4 regions of the Arthrobacter sp. E1SS-5 genome follow, and region 2 is predicted to be linked to each of the others. Evidence: riboswitches for the same ligand, from Rfam matches in the RefSeq annotation. Region 2 holds a riboswitch; each other region holds the start of a gene.
The links. A riboswitch is a leader RNA that binds a small molecule or an ion and turns the genes downstream of it on or off. The one in region 2 is predicted to bind cyclic di-AMP.

Region 1 (2,178 bases), 1.5 Mb from region 2:
AAGGCCGGACAGCAGCGGCACCAGGACGTCGGCAAGGAGGGGTTGCGCCAGGTCAGCCGCCTGGGCAGAACGCAGGAAGCCTTCCAGCCGGGTCAGGTCCGAATGCCGGAGCAGGCGCACCCTTGACTGCAACAGCACAACGGCCGCCAACCTGCGCTCAAACACCGGACGGGAGCCGGGCCTGGGCTGTCCCCACAGGGCGGAGGCAAGCATCACCGTGGCGTCGTGGTCCAGGTCCTTGAATTTACGCAGCGTGTCGCGCACCGTGCCGCGCACCGCGCCGATGGAGGAGCCATAAGAGTCCAACGCCCAGCCCAGCCGGTTCCCGACGTCGTCCGCACGGTACCAGGCGCCCTCGTTCTGGAGGGTCCGGTCAACGAACTCCACCGCCGCGGACACCACATCCGCCGGGCCGGTCATCGTCCCCGGCCGGACGAGGCGTGCCGGATACAGAACGGCGTCCACGGCCGGGCTTCCAGCCTGCCTTCGGCAATGGGTTCCCCGCACACGGCGCAGGTTCCATAGGTCCCCGCGGCCAGGCGGGCCAGCGCCGCATCTATTTGGTCAAGCCCGGCCGAGCTCTGCTTCAGGAGGGCCGAAGCCTGCGAAAGCTCGAAAGCAATCGTGACCCCTTCGGGATCGTGCTCGTCATCGACATTGGAGTCCTGCCGGGCCGAATTCGCCGCGGCGATATCAGCCCGCAGCGCCGGCAGCAGCTCCAGCCGCCGCGCCCGCTCCTCTTCGAGCAGCACCCGGAACCGGTGGAAATCTGGCATGGAAACAGCCTAGCGGTCCAATGGCGGACTGATGTATGGAAACGGCCGGTTGCGATGAGGGAGCCGCACTATCATCACGGGTCCGTATCCGTAGCGTTACCTCTCTGGATGCCGGGGCTATAAGGCGACGTCAGGCGAGGACGGCCGGTAACATCCACACGTTTGCGTAATTCGAGAGCCGGACCTCGTCTGTTATCCAAATGTGACAATGCCCCTGCATGTGGGTTATGGTCTTCAGGTGTCCCTCTCAGTCGGGACATTCCCATCAGTATGCCGAGCCCTGCCGCTGATCATGGGATACAACCGCTCCAGCTGGCAGGGACGGGGGAACCAAGTTTCCGCGGCCACCTTGTGGCCTTGGGGTTAAGTCGATAGCGCCTCCGTCCGTAACGGGGTTGCTTCCGGCCGGGTATCTCCAGCCCGAACCCGACAGCTCACCCCGCAGGCATGGGAGAGGCGATCAACCGTGTCAAAAAATTCCACCCCTGCCCGTCACCGCGCAACTCCGGCCCGCTCCATTGTTCTCGAGGGCCTCGCCGTGACAGCCAAGTCCCAGGCCCGTTCGCTGGGCCGCCCTGCGCTGGCAGTTGCTGCAGCGTCCGGCATTGCCTTCGGCGTCGGAGCCCCGGCCCACGCCGGTGTCACCGGCCCGGACACCACTGAAAAGACCAACGTGCAGGCCTACTCCGCACCTGCGGCCCCCGTTGCCGCTCCGGCAGCGGCAGCAGGAAGCGTTCACACCGTTGTTTCCGGCGACACCCTCGGAGCCATCGCGTCGGCTTACGGTGTCAGCCTGAACGATGTCCTGTCCGCCAACGGCCTGGCCCTGTCCTCGGTAATCTACCCCGGCGACCAGATCCAGATCCCCGGAGCAAGCTACACCGCGGCACCGGCTCCCGCAGCAGCACCCGTGCAGACTGCAGCCTCCGCTCCGGCCAACACCGTCATGAACATGTCCTACGCCTCGGCCACCCCCGTGTCAGCCCCCACCGGCACGGGCACCGGCGCTGCCATCCTGGCGAACGCCTACAGCCAGCTGGGCGTGCAGCAGGACTGCACTGCCATGGTTGAGAAGGCGCTGCGCTCGGTGGGCAAGTCCGTGGGCGATCTTGCCCCCACCCAGTTCTTCCAGTACGGCACCGTGGTAAGCGCTCCTGCTCCCGGCGACCTGATCATCACCTCCGGCCACGTGGGCGTCTACGCCGGCAACGGCCAGGTTGTCAGCGGCGGCGTGAACGGCTACGACACCGAGGTGCACTCCATCAGCTGGCTCGGCGGCTACTCCGCGGTCCGCGTCGCCTAGTCTTCGCACAACCGCAGGCGCGCAACCGCGCAGGCACTAAACAAGAAGGGCGGCGGCCGGTAAAACCGGCTGCCGCCCTTCTCTTGCATCCGCCCTTCG
Region 2 (2,178 bases):
ACGACGGGGGCCGGCGTGGTGGTCACAGCGGGCTTCTCAAAGCTGATGGCAATGGTGGAAGCAGCGGAAATCGGGGCGTCGATCGCGGATTCAACTTCCAGCGCGGAGGCGGGAGCGGAGTCGCGCTTGACGTTTGCATCGGCGGCGTTCGCCGCAATGCCGCTGGTCAGGACCAGGCCGGAAGCAGCGGCAATGACGGCGGCCTGGCGGCCCATGCCGCCGGCGTTGTCGCTGACAGCTTTGGCAATGACAGCGATCGAGTTGGTCTTGGTGACCTCGGCGCGGTGCCGTGCGGTAGCACGAGTCGTCATCAGTTCTCTCTTTCGTTTTCCTTGCGACCGCGTGTAGGCAGGCAAAGGGTCATAGACGCGCCGGCATCTTGGGGGTACGCCGGCGCGTCCCGAACGGGGATGTGGTTTCTAGCGGAAAAGCTTTGGGCAAAGAAATAGCCCTTGGAGCTTGGAGCCCAAGAACTATTTGTTGAGGTGGTAGTACGACGAGGTACCGGTGGCTGCAGGCGAGTGAAGCAGCGTGCCCTGTGAGGGGTTGAGTGCGCTGATCATCATGCCGTTGCCGACGTAGATACCAACGTGTGCGCCGCCGTTCTGGACAACCAGGTCACCGGGCTGCGGGGCGGAGGTGGGGCTCATGATGCTCCACGCGTTAGTGCGGGGGATGCTGATGCCGGCCTGCGCGTACACCCACTGCACGAAACCGGAGCAGTCCCAGCCGGTGACGGGGCTGGTGCCGCCCCATACGTACGAGTGGCCGATGCCGGTGTAGGCGATGGCTGCGATGCCTGAGGTGGCTGCGGAGGATACGGTCTCGGCGGTCTTGGTGACCGGGGAGACGTCCTGGCCGGCGGCAGCAGCAGTGGCGGCGCCGTTTGCCGTGTCGGTGGACTGGGTACGCACCGCTTCCACCTTTGGAGCAGCGGTGGTCTTGACCACGGGACGCTCGAAGGAAACCGTGGCCGTGGGGGCAGCGGTGACGGCGAGGGCCGTCTGGGCCGAACCGGATTCGGTGGAAGCTGAGACACCGGCAGTGGTGTCTGCAGCGGTGGCCGGCAGGCCCATGCTCAGGATGAGGCCCGACGCGGCTGCCACAACGGCAGCCTGGCGGCCTACGGTCCCGGCATTTGCACTCACGGCCTTGGACACGGCATCCAAGGGGTTGGTGCGAACCGTTTGCGCACGGTGGCGCGCAGAATTATGGCGTGAAGACACGAAGGTAGCCTCTCCCAATGCCTGCGAGGTGAGCTGTCGGATTCGGATGGGAGTCACCCGGCCACGCTGCTTCCTGGGAAGCTTGTGACTTAACCCCAAGGCCTTCTGAATGAAGGCCGAAATTGGTTCCCCCGCCCCTGCCAGACGATGAAATGCGAACGGACCTTGAGCGGTGGCAGAGTTAGGCAATCCACTCAAGAGCGTCAACTTCGGAAAAGTTGACGCGAGTTAGACGGTACAGCAGTTTTGCTTCAATGTCACATTCAGGTCACGGCGGGTCACGGCGATCTGAGAGTAAACAATCATTCGGTTACAGCCAGCCCATGGGATCGACCACTTCGCCGTTGACCTGGACCTCGAAGTGCAGGTGGCAGCCGGTGGACGCGCCGGTGGTGCCGCTCAGGGCCACAACGTCCCCGCGGGACACGGTCTGGCCCACCTTGACGTTGAAGGATGACAGGTGGTTGTACGTGGTTTCCAGCCCGTTTCCGTGGTCGATGACCACCCGGTTTCCGCCGCCGAACTGATGCCAGCCCGCGAAGGTCACGGTGCCGGTGGCGGCCGCCAGGACGGAGGTCCCGCACTGCGCCACGAAGTCCTGGCCCCGGTGGAAGTCACCCGAGCCCCCGGTAATGGGGCTGACCCTGTAACCGAAGGGGGAAGCGGTGACAAGGGAGGCCAACGGTGCGGCCAGGGTGCCGGCTGACGCGGCGCGCGTAACGGAGCCGGCCGACTGCGCACTGAGGAGTTGCTTCAGCTTTCCGTCCGGGTCCGCCTGGGTCACCACTGCCGAGCGACTGAAGTCGATCTGGGCACCGATATCGGCGGAAATCTGGGGCTGGGGCGTGACGGAGGAGGCTGCCACCGGGGCGCTGCCGGCGGCGTCAGTGGCCATAACGGGACTTGTGGCGGGCACTGTCACGGTCAGCACCAGGCCGGTGGCCGCAAGGGC
Region 3 (2,178 bases), 890 kb from region 2:
GATGTACTGCGGGGCGTTTCCGTCATTCGTGGGGTAGGACTTGACCTTGACGCCGTCGAAGTACACATCGGAGGAGTTTGCCATCCGGTGCAGCCCGAATGTGTGGTACTCGTTGGCCCAGTTCCCGCCTACGCCGCCCTGGTTCTGGGAGCCGGAAGTGGAATGGTAATTAACGGTCATCCTGGCCTGCAGCACCTCGGCGATGTCGTTCTCGCCGGTGGCCGGCCAGGACTGTCCCGTGGTCCAGAACGCGGGCCAGTTGTAGAGGCCATTTGCGTTGCCGGGGAACTTGATACGGGCCTCCACGTAGCCGGTGGTGAATTGGAAGCCCGTGCCTGCCCCGCCCTTCGGGTTGGTCGACACCAACGCGCCGGAGGTGGAGGATGCCAGGCCCAGGGCAAGGTTTCCGTTGGCCACCGAGACGTTCGCGGGGCTGGTGGTGACCTTGTTCATGGTTCCGCAGCCGGGGGAGAACCAGCAGCCGGACCACTTGGCCGTGTCCAGTCCGGCGCCGGTGAAGTCATCGGCAAACGCCAGGGTCCAGTTCCCGGGCACTCCGGTGGGCATCGGCGCGCCGCTGTTGGCGAGCTGGGCTGCGGCGGGCGCCACGGCGATGGGAGCCTCGGGGGTGGCCGCGGAGGCGCGTGCCGGTGGCTCCGGGACGGCAGCGGCCTGGGGCGGCGCCGGGACTGGCGCGGGAGCGCTGGCCGTGGGGGGTGCGGGAGCCGGCGTGGCTGGGGCAGGAGCAACTGAAGGCTCCTGCGTGGGGACATCGTTTACGGGGACACCACTGCCGGTGTCGGAGGCGCTCGCCACCCGGGCTACATCCGTGGGGTGGGTGCTGTTTGCCAGGCCGAGGCCCAGGGAAGCCGCCCCGAGGAGCGCTGCGGCGAGGCCGGCAGCCAGGGGCCAGGACCGCCGCGCGGGGCCTTGTTTCGCCTCGGAGGAAGAAGGAAGGGGAGTGCCGGAAACTGTCTCGTTCTGATAACGGGGCGCTGGGTCGGCGCTGTGGTTGCGGTGTGCGGGCATGCGGAAGTTACCTCTCAACGCCTGCGGAGTTAGCTGTCGGGTTCGGATGAGGCATCCGGCCGCGTAGGGGCGGCTTCACCCCAGGGCAGGCGCAAGCCAGGCCCGTGAGACTTTGGGTTCCCCGCCTCTGCCTGGTACTTGGTGGATCACCGGAAGCGGCAGAGCTGGGCGTCATCCGGGATTGGGGCCGGCTGGGGGCGGCCCCCGCTCGACCGTACACGAATCCGGAGCTTAAATCACAATTAGGTAACGGGACTCACGCGGCGGCAGGTGGGAAGTGCCTCAAGCCGGAAGCGGCCTGGCCCTGGGCCGGTTTTCCACATAGCAGCACCGAACATCCCCGCGCCCGGCAGCATCCGGCTAGCTTTGAGTCAAGCGCGAATCGCCTATCGGGTCCAAATGCACTAGGATATTGAAGTCTGTGCTGCGTCCTGCCTCCGTTCCGGCGGCTAGGCATTGCATGGAATCGCAAATGAACCTCCTGTTACGGAAATGCCGTAACCGCTTAGCCCAAAGGAGGTGGGTTCACATATGCGTCCTTACGAATTGATGGTAATCATCGACCCCGAGGTCGAAGAGCGTACCGTTGAGCCGTCGCTTCAGAAGTTCCTGAACGTCATCACCAACGATGGTGGAACCATCGAAAAGGTTGACATCTGGGGCCGTCGCCGTCTGGCTTACGACATCAAGAAGAAGTCCGAAGGTATCTACGCCGTGGTGAACTTCACCGCCAAGCCGGAGACCGCCAAGGAACTTGACCGCCAGCTGTCTCTTAACGAGACCATCATGCGCACCAAGATCACCCGCCCCGAAGAGCAGAAGGTTGTTGCTGAGTAATTCAGCCGGCTTCATTCTTTACCCCGCAGGAAACGCACTCTTCACCCAGGATCGAACAAGGAGGCAGTAGATGGCAGGCGAGACCACCATTACGGTCATCGGTAACCTCACCAATGACCCGGAATTGCGGTTCACACCGTCCGGTTCGGCAGTAGCGAACTTCACCATCGCTTCCACCCCCCGTACCTTTGATCGCCAGTCCAACGAGTGGAAGGACGGGGAGACCCTGTTCCTCCGCGCCGCTGTCTGGCGTGAAGCAGCCGAAAACGTTGCCGAATCCCTCACCAAGGGAATGCGCGTCATCGTTACCGG
Region 4 (2,178 bases), 160 kb from region 2:
GGCAGGACAACAGCGCGCAGGACGCTGGGCAAGGCAACAGTTAAAGCAAACCGCGGGCCGCATCGTGATGATGCGGCCCGCGGTTTGCTGGAATTCCCCAACTTTGCCCCGTCAACAAGGCGTGCGACGGCGGGTGGCCGGGGACGCGCCGTCGTGCGCCCCCAAAGGTGGGGAGATTCAGTGGGTGGTTCCCTCTTCAAGCGCTGGCGCCAGGGGAGAGGTGCCTAGTACCAGTTGTGCGCCAGGTGGAAGTTCAGTGCGCCGCAGGGGGACTGGTAGCTCTTCTTGATGTAATCCAGGCCCCAGTTGATCTGCGTGCGGTAGTTGGTCAGGTAGTCGGCACCGGCGCTGGCCATCTTCTCGGCAGGCAGGGACTGGACGATGCCGTAGGCCCCGCTGCTGGGATTGGTGGCCGTGGTGGTCCAGTCCGACTCCTTGGTCCACAGCGTCTGCAGGCACTGCATCTGGTCAGGTCCCCAGCCAAAGGTTGCCAGCTGGCCGGCGGCATACGCCTGGGCACCGGCCGGATCATTAACCGCGACGGCGGGTGCCGGCTCAGGAACAGGAGCAGGAGCAGGCGCCGGTGCCGGTGCGGGCGCCGGGGCCGGGGCTTCTGCTGCGGGGGCTGCCGGTGCAGGTGCGGGGGCTGGTTCCGCTGCCTGGGGTGCCACGCTGATGGCAGGCGGAACCGAGGCTGCCGGGTTGGAACGGATTTCGCTCTTCTCGATGCTCATTTGGGCGTCGGCCGCTGCCGTGGAAGAGTTTGAATCGGTGGATGACACCGGAGTCATGCTGCTGGTCGCCTGGCCTGCCGCGCCTACCCCCACCAGCACCGCGCAGGATGCTGCGAGGATCCCGGCCCGTGTGCCGAAGGTGGTCTTCTTGGCGGGCTTTGTAGCTGCTTGCTGCTCTGCCCGGTGTTTAGCCTTGGCATGCAGGCGTGGTTCTGCCGTGTTTTTGGACATGATTGATCGCCTCTCACACCTGCGGAGTTAGCTGTCGGGTTCGGATGAGGGCATCCGGCCGCACGGAAAGATCACGTACGTGCTTAACCCCAAGGGCGTTCATTGCCCGGGACGGTGGGTCCCCCGCCTCTGCCGTTGCTCAATCGGAATCCGGGGAAGCGGCAGAGCTTGGCGTCAACCCGGGATATGCGGCCCGAACGGGAGCCGCACCCAATCGACGGTACAGGAAAAGCGCGTCAATGTCACATTTAGGTAACGGATGTCACTATCTCCTGCGCGCCTGTTTGCTCGGGGGGTCAGTTCCGATCGTTACTTTGCGTACACCAGAACCTGTAGTTAGCTTCCGAGGACATAGAGAGTAGTGCCGCCGATGCTCTGCGGAGTGAAGTTCTCCGACACCCACTGCGCGATCTGGGCGGCAGCATCCGAACCGGAGGTGGACCGCATGGTTTCGCCGCTGATGAAATAGTGGATCTTTCCCTGCCTCACGAGGTCCTGGAACTGCGCCAGGGTGGGGGAGGGGTCGGTGCCGTTGAAGCCGCCCACCGCCATCACCGGCAGTTCCGTTGCCAGCTGGTACCCGGCGGCATTGTTGGAGCCCACTACCGCTGCTGCCCACGTGTAATTGGAGGCGCCGTCCTTGAGCGCGGCCACAAGATCCGCCGACGGGGTGGGTGCGCCGAGGAGACCGCCCATGCCGCCCCTGGGACCGCCTGCAAACCCGGCTCCGCCTTGGCTTGTCCCGCCAGTAACCCCGGCTCCGCCTGGGGTTGTCCCGCCGGGCCCGCCGGGGTTGGCCTGCTGGGAGCCCTGTCCGGGGAAGCTTTGCCGCGGGCCCTGCCCCGTGCCCCGTCCGGAGGTGTTTCGGCCGGCCGCACTGAAGCCTCCCGGCCCGCGTCCGCCTGCGCCGAAGCCGGAGGCTGGCCCTGCACTCACGATCGCCCCGCTGTGTGCCGTCGCCGCTGTAGTGACGGAGTAAGCCAGCGGCCCGGCGAGCGACGCAGCGATGGCGAGGGCCGCCGTCGTCCGCTGCATGGAACGCAAGCGCAGGAACCTGTTGAGCCCGATACCTGCTGCGGCAGCCAAACCTCCGGCGAGCACCAGCCAGCGCAGCCATGGGCCGTAGGCGGATGTGGTTCCCAGCAGGTAGAAGGCCATAAGGGCTGCCGTGGCCACCGCTGCAGCCAGGAAGCTGCCGGCAGCGGCCTCCCGG

Region 1: linked by a shared signal. The riboswitch ahead of ACIGJD_RS10965 (LysM peptidoglycan-binding domain-containing protein) and the one ahead of ACIGJD_RS03910 (C40 family peptidase) in region 2 are both predicted to bind cyclic di-AMP.
Region 3: linked by a shared signal. The riboswitch ahead of ACIGJD_RS20210 (glycoside hydrolase family 16 protein) and the one ahead of ACIGJD_RS03910 (C40 family peptidase) in region 2 are both predicted to bind cyclic di-AMP.
Region 4: linked by a shared signal. The riboswitch ahead of ACIGJD_RS03270 (aggregation-promoting factor C-terminal-like domain-containing protein) and the one ahead of ACIGJD_RS03910 (C40 family peptidase) in region 2 are both predicted to bind cyclic di-AMP.

What each region holds. Positions count from the first base shown of each region.
Region 1 covers NZ_CP172703.1:2,368,129-2,370,306, forward strand. Annotated here, with positions in the region: gene ACIGJD_RS10955 (DNA alkylation repair protein) at 1-420, opposite strand, end outside; gene ACIGJD_RS10960 (TraR/DksA family transcriptional regulator) at 417-776, opposite strand; cyclic di-AMP (ydaO/yuaA leader) riboswitch at 1,068-1,239, shown strand; gene ACIGJD_RS10965 (LysM peptidoglycan-binding domain-containing protein) at 1,243-2,079, shown strand.
Region 2 covers NZ_CP172703.1:819,900-822,077, reverse strand. Annotated here, with positions in the region: gene ACIGJD_RS03915 (NlpC/P60 family protein) at 1-311, opposite strand, end outside; gene ACIGJD_RS03910 (C40 family peptidase) at 474-1,160, opposite strand; cyclic di-AMP (ydaO/yuaA leader) riboswitch at 1,231-1,408, opposite strand; gene ACIGJD_RS03905 (M23 family metallopeptidase) at 1,537-2,178, opposite strand, start outside.
Region 3 covers NZ_CP172703.1:4,329,859-4,332,036, reverse strand. Annotated here, with positions in the region: gene ACIGJD_RS20210 (glycoside hydrolase family 16 protein) at 1-1,029, opposite strand, end outside; cyclic di-AMP (ydaO/yuaA leader) riboswitch at 1,034-1,183, opposite strand; gene rpsF (30S ribosomal protein S6) at 1,561-1,866, shown strand; gene ACIGJD_RS20200 (single-stranded DNA-binding protein) at 1,937-2,178, shown strand, end outside.
Region 4 covers NZ_CP172703.1:662,617-664,794, forward strand. Annotated here, with positions in the region: gene ACIGJD_RS03265 (glyoxalase superfamily protein) at 1-44, shown strand, start outside; gene ACIGJD_RS03270 (aggregation-promoting factor C-terminal-like domain-containing protein) at 225-965, opposite strand; cyclic di-AMP (ydaO/yuaA leader) riboswitch at 971-1,131, opposite strand; gene ACIGJD_RS03275 (ArnT family glycosyltransferase) at 1,302-2,178, opposite strand, start outside.